DNA from 4 places in the Tardiphaga sp. GW821-FHT12E02 genome. Region 1 is predicted to be linked to each of the others. Evidence: predicted binding sites of a transcription regulator. Region 1 holds the regulator's gene; each other region holds the start of a gene.
The links. Region 1 encodes PhoB, which activates phosphate uptake and scavenging genes when phosphate is short. Its sites were predicted from a motif close to TGTCATNNANCTGTCAT; they were not measured.

Region 1 (2,878 bases):
CACGAAATCCGCGAACGAGTTTTCGCACAGCCGCGCAGCAAGGCGCTCGCCATCTGGGCTCTTGAACAGGTTCGACATGTGCCAGAGCTTGGTGGCCTGCTCCTGCAGCGCTTTGACCATATGCGGATGCGCATGGCCGAGCGCATTCACGGCCACGCCGCTGGTGAAATCGAGATAGCGCTCGCCGGTGGTCGAAATCAGCCAGGAACCCTCACCGCGCTCGAAGGCAACATCCGCGCGCGCGAAGACAGGCAGCAAATGGGCCTGAGAGATTTGCGAGGATGGTGCGTTGCTGGTCATAACGGTTCCGATCAATCAGTCTGCGGTCCCTACCGATGTCTGCATGGTCGATGACACCAGTACGACATGGGGTAGCGGACCCTCAAAACGAAACGTGCCGCCCTTCTCGGGCGGCACGCGACCATTATCTTATGGGGGCTGCACAGGGTGTCAACCGCGCATAGCGGCGTCCATGTCACACCTGATCGAACAAAAGGCCGATTTTTCTGTTTGGTTGACAGAAAGCATGTGGATGTGACTCGGCCGACTCTTGCGCGTGAGTCGCGGCATCATGTAGTTTTTGGCCTGTCGGATACGACATCTCGTGCGGCAGTAGACCCTTGTACACTATCGGTACGGCGTAAGGCCGGAAGCAGTCATGCATCCGGTGAGCGCTAAGGGATTCTGACAACGAGGTTTTTTGACGATTTCAAGTCGCAGCGCGGGCCAAGGCCGGCCGGCGCATACGAAGGGATTTAGCGATGACGGTAATCACTTGGACCGACGATCGCGTCGAACAGCTCAAGAAACTCTGGGAAGGCGGCCTTTCCGCCAGCCAGATCGCCGCGGAACTCGGTAACGTGACCCGCAATGCCGTTATCGGCAAGGTGCACCGCCTGGGCCTCTCCGGCCGCGCCAAGAGCCCCTCCTCTGCCGCGCCGCGCCCGCGCAAGCCGCGTCCGGCCCAGCAGATGGTGCGCATGCCGCGCCCGGTCGCCCGTGGCAACACGGCGCTGGCTCACGACTATCAGGTCGAGATGGAGCCGGATCCGATCTCGGTCGATAACGTGATCCCGATCAGCCAGCGCCTGCAGCTGGTCGAGCTCAACGACGCCACCTGCCATTGGCCGGTGGGTGATCCGGCCAGCACCGATTTCTATTTCTGCGGCGGCAAGGCCGTGGCCGGCGCACCTTACTGCGCGCACCACTCGCGGATCGCCTACCAGCCTGCGAGCGATCGTCGCCGGGCAGCGCCGAAGCCGATGCGGTAAGCGAACAGCACGAACGAAAATGCCCGGCGATGAGCCGGGCATTTTTTGTTGCTTTGCTATTGAGCTAGAGCCGCCCACCTCCGCCCCTCATGGTGAGGAGGCGCGAAGCGCCGTCTCGAACCATGAGATGTCGGAGCTCCGTCGCCATCCTTCGAGACGCCGCTGCGCGGCTCCTCAGGATGAGGGCAGAGCGTGAGGTAAAGAGCGTTACTCCGCCGCCTTGTCGAAGCGATCGTCCAGCGCATAGCCCGCGCCACGCACGGTCCGGATCGGGTCGGGTTCGCCGGCCGGATTCAGCAGCTTGCGCAGACGGCCGATGTGAACATCCACGGTGCGCTCGTCGATATAGATGTCACGGCCCCAGACGCTGTCGAGCAGCTGCTCGCGGCTGAACACGCGACCGGGATGCTCGAGAAAGAATTCGAGCAGCCGGTATTCGGTCGGACCGAGATCGATCGGACGGGCGGCGCGCACCACGCGGCGCTTGTCGCGATCGAGTTCGATGTCACCGAAAGCCAGCACCGTGGCCAGACGCTCCGGCGCCGCACGGCGCAGGAGGCCCTTCACGCGGGCCAGCAGTTCCGGCACCGAGAACGGCTTGACGATGTAATCGTCGGCGCCGGTGGCGAGGCCGCGAACGCGCTCACTCTCCTCACCGCGCGCGGTGAGCATGATGATCGGCAGCGCCTTGGTTTCCGGCCGCGCCCGCAGGCGACGGCACAGTTCGATGCCGGACAGGCCGGGCAACATCCAGTCGAGGACCACGAGGTCCGGCACGCGCTCTTTCAAGCGGGTGTCGGCATCGTCGCCGCGGGCAACCGTCTCGACGTCGTAACCTTCGGCGTCGAGATTGTAGCGCAGCAGCGTGGTCAGAGCTTCCTCGTCTTCCACTACCAGAATGCGCGCGTTCATATGGCTGGCTTCCTATCTGTCGTTCAGAGACGTCGCGATGAGCCTCAGCTCACCGGCGTAGCGAAGTTGGTCATGTCACCCTTCGGGCGCTTGTCGACCATCTGCTGACCTTCGATCATGTAGAACACCGTCTCGGCGATGTTGGTGGCATGATCGCCGATCCGTTCGATGTTCTTGGCGCAGAACATCAGATGGATACAGAACGAGATGTTGCGCGGATCTTCCATCATATAGGTCAAAAGTTCGCGGAACAGCGAGGTGCAGATCGCGTCGATTTCCTCGTCGCCCTTCCACACCGCCATGGCGGCCGGGAGGTCGTGCGCGGCATAGGCATCGAGCACGGCCTTGACCTGGGTGTTCACCAGATCGGTCATGTGTTCGAGGCCACGGATCAGCTTCAGCGGATGGAAGTCGCTGTCCAGCGCATTGACGCGCTTGCCGATATTCTTGGAGAGATCGCCGATACGCTCGAGATCGGTGGCGACGCGCAGCGCGCCGACGATCTCGCGCAGATCGACAGCCATCGGCTGGCGCTTGGCGATGGTGAGGACGGCGCGTTCCTCGATCAGCCGCTGAAGCTGGTCGATTTCGGCGTCAGTGGCCACCACGCGGGCGCCCAGGGCGACGTCGCGGCGGACCAGCGCATCCACGGACTCTGCGATCTGACGTTCGGCCAGGCCCCCCATCTCGGCGAC
Region 2 (2,878 bases), 1.2 Mb from region 1:
AGGGATGGCTGCGGCCATAGCCGCGCTGGGTCGAATAGCCTAGTGCGAGCAGATAGCCTTCGTCGCCGCGCGCGAGATTCTGCAGACGCAGATCGCGGTCCGCCGGGAAGTTCAGCGCATCGCGCGTGAGATCGCCGACGGGCTGTTCAGGATTTTCCGCTGGCGAGCGCTCGATCAGACCGTCGCGACCGAGAATATCGATGACGCGCGGCATGATACCTGGTTCGGCGTCGGCGACGACATTCGGCTGCTCCGGCGATCCCTCACCCATCAAGGATGGATCGAGCAAGCGATGCGTGTAATCAAAAGTCGGCCCAAGCACCTGACCGCCTGGCATGTCCTTGAAGGTCGAGGACACGCGACGACGAACCTGCATCTTCGCGGTATCGATCGGCTCGCTCGAACCGAAGCGCGGCAGCGTGGCGCGGAAGGCGCGCAGCAGGAAGATCGCCTCGATCATATCGCCGCGCGCCTGCTTGATAGCGAGCGACGCAAGCTCGCGATCATAGAGCGACCCTTCGGTCATCACGCGATCGACGGCGAGCCCGAGCTGGTTGGAGATCTGGTCCAATGACACTTCCGGCACAGCGCGATCGCCGCGACGCTCATGCGCCAGCAATCGATGGGCATTCTCGATGGCGCGTTCGCCACCCTTGACGGCGACATACATGCTCAGCCCTCCCGCGCGACAAGGCGCGTGGTACGCGGCAATGCCACGATGGATTCGCCGGACACCAGCAACAGATCGATGCCGCGCGGAAACCGCCGCGCATTCTCGGCCAACCGATCGATGATATCCGGCACGCCGATGGCTGCACGCAGGATCGTCACGCCATCGATGCCAGGACCGCTCAACTCATAGGCCGGACCCTCGCTGAGGCTTGCGATCTGCAGCACGATCGTTGTGGAGCGATCGGGATATTCGGGCGTGCCGAGCGCAAAGCGATCGAATTCAGGAAGCTTGATGGGATCAGCGATCACAGCGAAACTGGACGCCGCCGCGTCTGAGATCACCGGCGCGCTGGTGTGAAACTTGATCCATTTGGCGACATCTTCCGATGCCGCGAGCTTCTCATCGAGCCACACCGGCGTATCCTGATCGAACAGCGTCAGGGCGATGGCTGCAGCGCCGCGCATCATCGGCGCCGGCACGCCGGACACGGCACGAATGAGCTGCACGCTGCCCGGACGCGCCATCGCGTCCATCACGGTACGGAACGTGGATTGCGCCGCGATCACCTTGTCGGCAAAGCCGGCCGGCATTTCTGCAATCGTCGTCATGATCATCCCTCCCCGCGCACGAGCGTGTAGAAATCGACTTTGGTGGCCGCCGTTTCCGCAGCCTTGCGCTTGCGCTCCGCCGCAACGCGCGCACGCAGCGGCGTCAGGACTTTCGCTTCGATCGTTTCGGAAAATTGCGATGTCTGGATCAGCGCATCGCACAGCGCGATCAGCTGCGCCTTGGCGCCGTCGCGACCGAGCGTGTAGCCGAAGCCGACCTCGCCAGAGCTGAGCCGCACCGCGGCACGCGACACCGTCGCCTCGCCCAGATTGAACGGCGCGCCATCGCCACCGATCCGGCCGCGCAGCATCACGAGGCCATTTTCCGGCGCGCGCAACTGTTCGTGATCGGGCACGGCGATATCGTCGAAATGCCGGGCGATGTCGGCCGTCGGGCAGTGCCCGAGCACGCCCATCGCTTCCTGGCGCCGCGCCTGTAGATCGTTTGAAGGGGCCTGCATCATGTCACCGCCGCTCGACAAGTTGTATGATTTACTAGACAACTTTATAGGAGGAGGCAATGACCGTTTCGTGACAGTGACATGATTTTTGGGTATCCCTGTTGCGACGGACATTCAGGGACTGATTTGTGACCATTCAAGACAAGCCGACCGGCGTGGCTCTATGGCGACATGTGGCCGACGGGATCGAGCGCGGGATTGCCGACGGACGCTTTACCGCCGGCGAAAAACTGCCCGGCGAAACCGAGCTGGCCGATACCTACCGCGTCAATCGCCACACGGTGCGTCGCGCGCTGGCGACCTTGGCCGAGCGCGGCATGGTGCGCGCCGAGCGTGGCAGCGGCACGTATGTGGAGGCGCCGAAGCTCGCTTATCCCCTGCGCTCGCGCACCCGCTTCTCGGAGAACGCGCGCGCCGGCGGCCGCGAACCGGCTGGCCAGTTGATAGGCGCCTGGGACGATGTGGCGACGCGCGAACTGGCGCGGCAGCTTGGCCTCAAGACCGGCGCACCGCTGATCCGCCTCGAGGCGCTGCGTCTCGCCGACAAGACGCCGATCTGCGTCGGCACCAACTGGCTCTCGGCCGAGCGGTTTCCCGATTTCGGCAAGGTCTATGAGCGCGTGCGATCGATGACCAAGGCGCTGGCGCATTACGATATCAAGGACTATCGCCGCGCCTCGACCCGCGTCACGGCAGGCATCATCGACGCCACCGATGCGACGCGGCTCGGCGTCGCGCTGGGGCGGCCGATCCTTGTTGTCGATTCCCTCGATGTGGATGCCGACGGCACGCCGCTGCATTTCACGCATTCGCGCTTCGTGGCCGAACGTGTCGAATTCGTGATCGACAGCGAGATTTGATCAGAACGGATCGGTGCCGAGGCCGGGGACATCCGCGGGACGCGGGCCCGGCGCCGGCCACAGGAAGCGGCGATCCTTCTCGGTAATCACGGTGTCATTGATACTCGCCTCGCGGCGGCGCATCAGGCCGGCTTCGTCGAATTCCCACTGCTCGTTGCCGTAAGAGCGATGCCAGGCGCCGGCGTCGTCGTGCCATTCGTACTGGAAACGCACGGCGATACGGTTGTCGCTGAAGGCCCAGAGATCCTTGATCAGGCGATATTCGTGTTCTTTCGC
Region 3 (2,878 bases), 4.7 Mb from region 1:
TGTCTCGTTAAACGCCCGGGCATGGTGCGGGCTTTCACCAAGCCAGCGCTTGAATCTGGTGAGATCGCTGGCACTTGCGCTGCCCGGCCGCAGCTTGAGCAGCCAGGCCCGCGCTTCCTGATGCGGCAGATCGGTCTCGCGCTCGGTCATTGCCCCAGATTGCTCGATAGTATCGTCAAAACCGGTCATCGCCAGTCCTCCCTGCGCTGGAGGCCTTCGATGTCGCTTTGCGAATACGTCGCGTTGACGGCCGCTGCAACTGCGCGGCGCAATGATCCAGCGCCTTTCTGAGCTCGCTCTCGACCAGCCGCGACGAAATCCCGAGCGACGCAGCAATATCGAGGATTGGCGTCTCGTCGAGTCGGGCAGCAAGGAAGACGGCCCTTTGCCGTGGCGGCAATGCCTCGATCGCGCGCTCAAGCGCCGCGATCTCGAAGCGGCCCTCGGCCATCCGGTCAGTTTGCGCCATCTCGTCGGCAAGGTTGATGGCTGCCTCGATCTCCACGGGCGATGCTTGCCGATCTTCTGATCGTCGTAGCACCACGGCGATGTTGAGCGCGATCCGGTACAGATACGCATCCGGGCGTTGGACGCCTGTGATATCACCAGTGCGGTTGAGCCGCACATAGGTCTCGTGCAGCGTTTCCCGGGCGAGATCGCTCGATCCCAGGCGACGCCGCAGCCGCAGAAAAAAGTCATCATAGCGCACCACGAGAAGATCGCGCAAAGCTGCCCAGGTCGCGGTCATGATGCGCTCAGTGTCCCATCGCCACGCAATTTTCGGTCAGCGGACCCGCCACGTCAGCACGCCTCCGCAGCAAGCGGCAGGATCAGCATCATGATCGGCTGTGGCAGATCCGACGGCGGCGGGACGTCGAAAGTGACACGCTTCAGCGCTTCCACCAGACCATGACGCGACGACTCATCGGTCGCGTCGAGCATTTCCAGTCGCTCCATCGCGCCTGAAGCGGCAATCCTGAATCTGACAAGCACGCGCTCCCTGCTCACCACGGCTGCTGGCGTGTGGCAGAATGCCCGTGCAAAACTCCCTTGGATTTCGGCGAAGAATGCAGCGTGCCGACTGCTGGTCGGTCGGGAGGCTTGCTCGACCGGCTGCAGATCCGATAGCGCCACGATCGTGATCGCGCCCGGCGCGACCGCGCGGGCGGCGAGGCCCGACGCAGCCAGGATGAGCAGGATCGCTTCGTCGGCGGTGAAACGTCCCTTCAGACCGGAAGAGTGGTGGCGATATGTCAGCGCACTGTCGTAGATCAGCTCGATGCCCGTCGCGGCGCCGAAGGCGACCAGTGCCGGGCCGAGCGGCTGCGCGGCAATCTCGAAATCGAAACGGTCGGTGCGCGCGGCAGGACTACCGCCCGCTGCCGACATGACCCATAAAACGCAGATGCCGAGGGTCACAACGATCAATACACTCAGCCGCCTGGCAGCCTGACCGACGACCAAAGGCCCGCCGCTGCGCAACTGTCGTGATTGAAAACGCTCCAAACGCATGCGCTGACGCCCCTGCCGCCCGCGACTGAGTTTGACTATCCCGGATCAGGCTACCACCCGCCTTTTAGATACTCTGTATGACAGTTTTCTGATGGTCCGCTTTGCGCCAGAAGATGCTCGGCGCCTGCGCGGTCGGAATACCCGCTCTCGTGCCCTTGCACCGATTTTCATCTAACAGCGGACGTCGAGCACAAGCCGACATCGTCAAACCGATGATCCGTACAGCGCCGCGTGTTCGGCCTGATACGGCCCGTAGGATTCCTTCAGTGTCGCGAGATTGAGCAGCATCGTTGCCACCAGCGTCTGACTGGCGTCACGAACCTCCGTGCATACCCACAGGCTCTCGGTGCGCTTGCTGCCGGACATGGCGACCACCTCGCGCTGGACGCTATAATCCTCGCCGACAAAGAGCGGCCCCTTGACCACGCGGATCTCCTGATCGGCGAAAAGACCGACAGCAGGGCCCTTTACGGGAAAGCCGTCCTTCTTGCTCGTATGCTGGAACAGCACGCTCAGCATTTCCATCGGGATGACGGCGCGCCGCCACGGGGTGTCATTGCCGCTGTAATAACGCGATGGCTCGGTGATCACCTTTAGCTTCTGCGCCAGTGAAAATGGATAGAGGTCGCCCATATGCTGGTCGAGATCCATCCGCACTGTCTGCGGCGCCGTGGTCATTCCGATCGTGACGTCGCGCAGGATGACCGGATCGGTCAGAGGCTTCAACTCGGTCAGTCTCACGTCGAGCGCAGACGGCGACGCACCGCCGCCGATCGATGCGCTACCGCGCAAAATCTCGGTGCCGTCGCGCTTGATCGTACGGATCGCCGTATAGCGCGCGCCGACGGCAGGATTCTCGACAACTGCCTGCACCTCCTCGCCTTCATAGGCGGCATTGCGATAATGCGCCGAGATGCAACCGCTTTCGAACCATGCATCGCCCCACAATCGCGCGCAGAGCGGCGCGAACTGGCTGAAATGCGTCGGACCTTCGATGGTGCCGCCCTTGAAGCCGAGTTTCTGCGCGGTCGCATCGTCGTGGATCGAGGCGTGAGAATCATAGGTCTGTGCGTGCAGCATCTGCCGCGGCTGACGCCACGGGCCATGCAGCGCGCCGTCAACATCCTGTATCTCGGTATCGAATGCAGCACTCGTCATCGCATCACTCCAAGCAGACCGTTCACTACCAGGTATCGACACAGGGGCGCTTACGCGTCTCGCGTGCGGGCGGCGCCGGCACCGAGCGCAAGCCGGCCATGATCCAGCGCCGCGTCTCTGCAGGATCGATCACATTGTCGATCTCCATCACCGACGCGATCGACGTGGCCTTGCCATTGGCATAGAGTTCGGCGACCTTGTTCTTGTA
Region 4 (2,878 bases), 410 kb from region 1:
CGGCCTGCTGACCAATCCGGAGCTCAAGATCTACAAGCCCTGGCTCGATGACCAGTTCATCGACGAGCTCGGTGGCCGCGCCGAAATGTCGGCCTTCATGACCGCCCACGGCTTCGCCTACAAGATGAGCGCGGAGAAGGCCTATTCGACCGACAGCAACCTGCTCGGTGCGACGCATGAAGCCAAGGATCTCGAACATCTCGATAGCGGCATCACCATCGTCAATCCGATCATGGGCGTGCCGTTCTGGAAGGACGATTGCGTCGTCAAATCCGAGCGCGTCAGCGTACGTTTCGAGGAAGGCCAGCCGGTCGCGCTGAACGGCAAGACCTTTGCCGACCCAGTCGCGCTGTTCCTCGAAGCCAATGCGATCGGCGGCCGCCATGGCCTTGGCATGAGCGACCAGATCGAGAACCGCATCATCGAAGCCAAGAGCCGCGGCATCTATGAAGCGCCGGGCATGGCGCTGCTGCACATCGCCTATGAGCGCCTCGTCACCGGCATTCACAACGAAGACACCATCGAGCAGTACCGCATGAACGGCATGAAGCTCGGCCGTCTGCTCTATCAGGGCCGCTGGTTCGACTCGCAGGCTTTGATGCTGCGCGAGACAGCGCAGCGCTGGGTGGCCCGCGCCATCACCGGCGAAGTGACGCTCGACCTGCGCCGCGGCAATGACTATTCGATCGCGAATACCCAGAGCCCGAACCTGACCTATGCGCCGGAGCGCCTGAGCATGGAGAAGGTGGAGGATGCGCCGTTCACGCCGGCGGACCGCATCGGCCAGCTGACCATGCGCAATCTCGATATCACCGATACCCGTGCGAAGCTGAACATCTATGCGAAGACCGGCCTGATCAGCGCCGGCGAAGGCGCCACGATCCCGCGACTGGGCAAGGATTAAACTATGCCGTAGGGCGGATGAGGCGCAGCCGTTATCCGCCGCGGAGTTTCAACAACGAAGTCGGCCGGCGGATGAGGCTGCGCTTATCCGCCCCACGATCGATCTACCGGCCGGATGTCATTGACGTGACATCCGGCCGTTTTATTGATGGAGACTGCCTGCGACAGAAAGCCACCGGGGATAGCGTCCATGACCAAGACCATTTCACTCGCCGCGCTTGCGGCGTTTTTCATGAGCGCATCCGCTTCGGCGCAGGTGATCTATCCGCTGGATCGCGCGGAAATTCTCAAGGGCAGCAAATTCGACTTCAAGGTCGAACTTCCTGGGAAGGTCGCAGCCGCCGACATCAAGGTCACAATCAATGGCGCCGATCAGGCGACGGCCTTCGGCAAGAACGCCGACTATATCGAACGTGAGGATGATAAGGATCAATCCGCGCTGGTGCTGCGCGATGTCGTGCTCGACAAGCCCGGCGCCTACAAGATCGACGTCACGGCAGGCGCGCTCACCAAGTCGGTGACGTGGAACGTGTACGACACCGGCGCCCGCAAGGCGAAGAACGTGATCCTGTTCGTCGGCGACGGCATGTCGCTGGCGCATCGTGTCGGCGCGCGGATCCTGTCCAAGGGCATCAAGGAAGGCAAGAGCAACGGCAAGCTCGCCATCGACGATATGCCGAGCATGGCGCTGGTCGGCACCGCCGGCACGGATTCGATCATCACGGACTCGGCGAACTCCGCGAGCGCCTACACGACCGGGCACAAGTCGGCGACCAATGCGCTCGGCGTCTATGCGGATCGCACGCGCGACGTGTTTGACGATCCGAAGGTCGAGACCATCACCTCGCTGGTGAAGCGCAAGCTCGATCTCGCCGTCGGCATCGTCACCAACACGGAAATCCAGGATGCGACGCCCGCCTCGATGATCGCACATACGCGCCGCCGCGCGGCCTATGACGAAATCGTCGCGCAGATGTTCGCGGCGAAACCCGATGTCATCCTCGGCGGCGGCGCGGCAAACTTTTTGCCGCGCACGGTCGATATCGGCAAGCGCGCCGACGAGGTGGACTACATCGCCAAGTTCAAGGACGCCGGCTATCCCTATGTGAAGACTGCCGGCGAATTGAATGCAACGGCCGACAAGACGGACACGACAAAGCTGCTCGGCCTGTTCACGCCCGGCAACATGGATGGCGTGCTCGACCGCAAGTTCCTCAAGGGTGGCGGCGTGAAGAAATATCCGGAGCAGCCGGATCTCACCGAACAGGTGCAGGCCGCCCTCAACGTGCTGTCGCGCCATGACAAGGGATTTGTCCTGCTGGTGGAGTCCGGCATGATCGACAAATATGCCCATCTGCTCGACATGGACCGCGCCGTCTATGACGTGATCATGCTCGACAATGCGGTGAAGCTCGCCAAGGAATGGTCCGCCAAGCGCGGCGAGGACACGCTGATCCTCGTCGTGTCCGATCACAGCCATCCGAACAGCCTCGTCGGCACCGTCAATGACGACATGAGCGTCGAGACCAATCTGCCGCTGCGCGAGCGGATCGGCGTCTATGACAAGGCCGGCTTCCCGAACTATCCGGCACCCGATGCGGAGGGCTATCCATCACGCGTGGATGTGAGCCGGCGGCTGGCGATCATGTCGGCGAGCCTGCCCGATCATTATGAGACGCTGCGGCCGAAGCTTGATGGTCCGTTCGAACCGACGCAGAAGGGCGAGGCGCCAAATACATTCACGGCGAACGAGAAATACAAGAACGCGCCGGGGGCGATGCTACGGCTGGGCAATCTGCCGGCGATGATGAATGCGAGTGTGCATTCGGGAGAGGACGTGATCCTGACAGCGACCGGCCCGGGTAGCGATCGCGTGAAGGGGCAGATGGATAATACGGAAGTGTTTCGCGTGATGGTGGATGCGCTGGGATTGGGGAGCGTGAAGTAGAGCTCTGCGGCCATCCTTCGAGACGCG

Region 2: a site for PhoB is predicted at 1,802-1,818, ahead of phnF (phosphonate metabolism transcriptional regulator PhnF). Genes of this name have one in related genera too.
Region 3: a site for PhoB is predicted at 1,590-1,606, ahead of AC1RQ5_RS24280 (STN domain-containing protein). Genes of this name have one in related genera too.
Region 4: a site for PhoB is predicted at 1,020-1,036, ahead of AC1RQ5_RS03995 (alkaline phosphatase). Genes of this name have one in related genera too.

The regions. Positions count from the first base shown of each region.
Region 1 covers NZ_JBXAQK010000001.1:426,506-429,383, forward strand. Annotated here, with positions in the region: gene AC1RQ5_RS02005 (aspartate aminotransferase family protein) at 1-300, opposite strand, end outside; gene AC1RQ5_RS02010 (GcrA family cell cycle regulator) at 762-1,271, shown strand; gene phoB (phosphate regulon transcriptional regulator PhoB) at 1,479-2,183, opposite strand; gene phoU (phosphate signaling complex protein PhoU) at 2,228-2,878, opposite strand, start outside.
Region 2 covers NZ_JBXAQK010000001.1:1,666,628-1,669,505, reverse strand. Annotated here, with positions in the region: gene AC1RQ5_RS07870 (carbon-phosphorus lyase complex subunit) at 1-670, opposite strand, end outside; gene phnH (phosphonate C-P lyase system protein PhnH) at 673-1,281, opposite strand; gene phnG (phosphonate C-P lyase system protein PhnG) at 1,284-1,745, opposite strand; gene phnF (phosphonate metabolism transcriptional regulator PhnF) at 1,871-2,602, shown strand; gene AC1RQ5_RS07850 (nuclear transport factor 2 family protein) at 2,603-2,878, opposite strand, start outside.
Region 3 covers NZ_JBXAQK010000001.1:5,134,040-5,136,917, forward strand. Annotated here, with positions in the region: gene AC1RQ5_RS24270 (FecR family protein) at 1-189, opposite strand, end outside; gene AC1RQ5_RS24275 (RNA polymerase sigma factor) at 176-748, opposite strand; gene AC1RQ5_RS24280 (STN domain-containing protein) at 802-1,428, opposite strand; gene AC1RQ5_RS24285 (hypothetical protein) at 1,717-2,670, opposite strand; gene AC1RQ5_RS24290 (carboxyl transferase domain-containing protein) at 2,696-2,878, opposite strand, start outside.
Region 4 covers NZ_JBXAQK010000001.1:840,401-843,278, reverse strand. Annotated here, with positions in the region: gene argG (argininosuccinate synthase) at 1-904, shown strand, start outside; gene AC1RQ5_RS03995 (alkaline phosphatase) at 1,094-2,851, shown strand.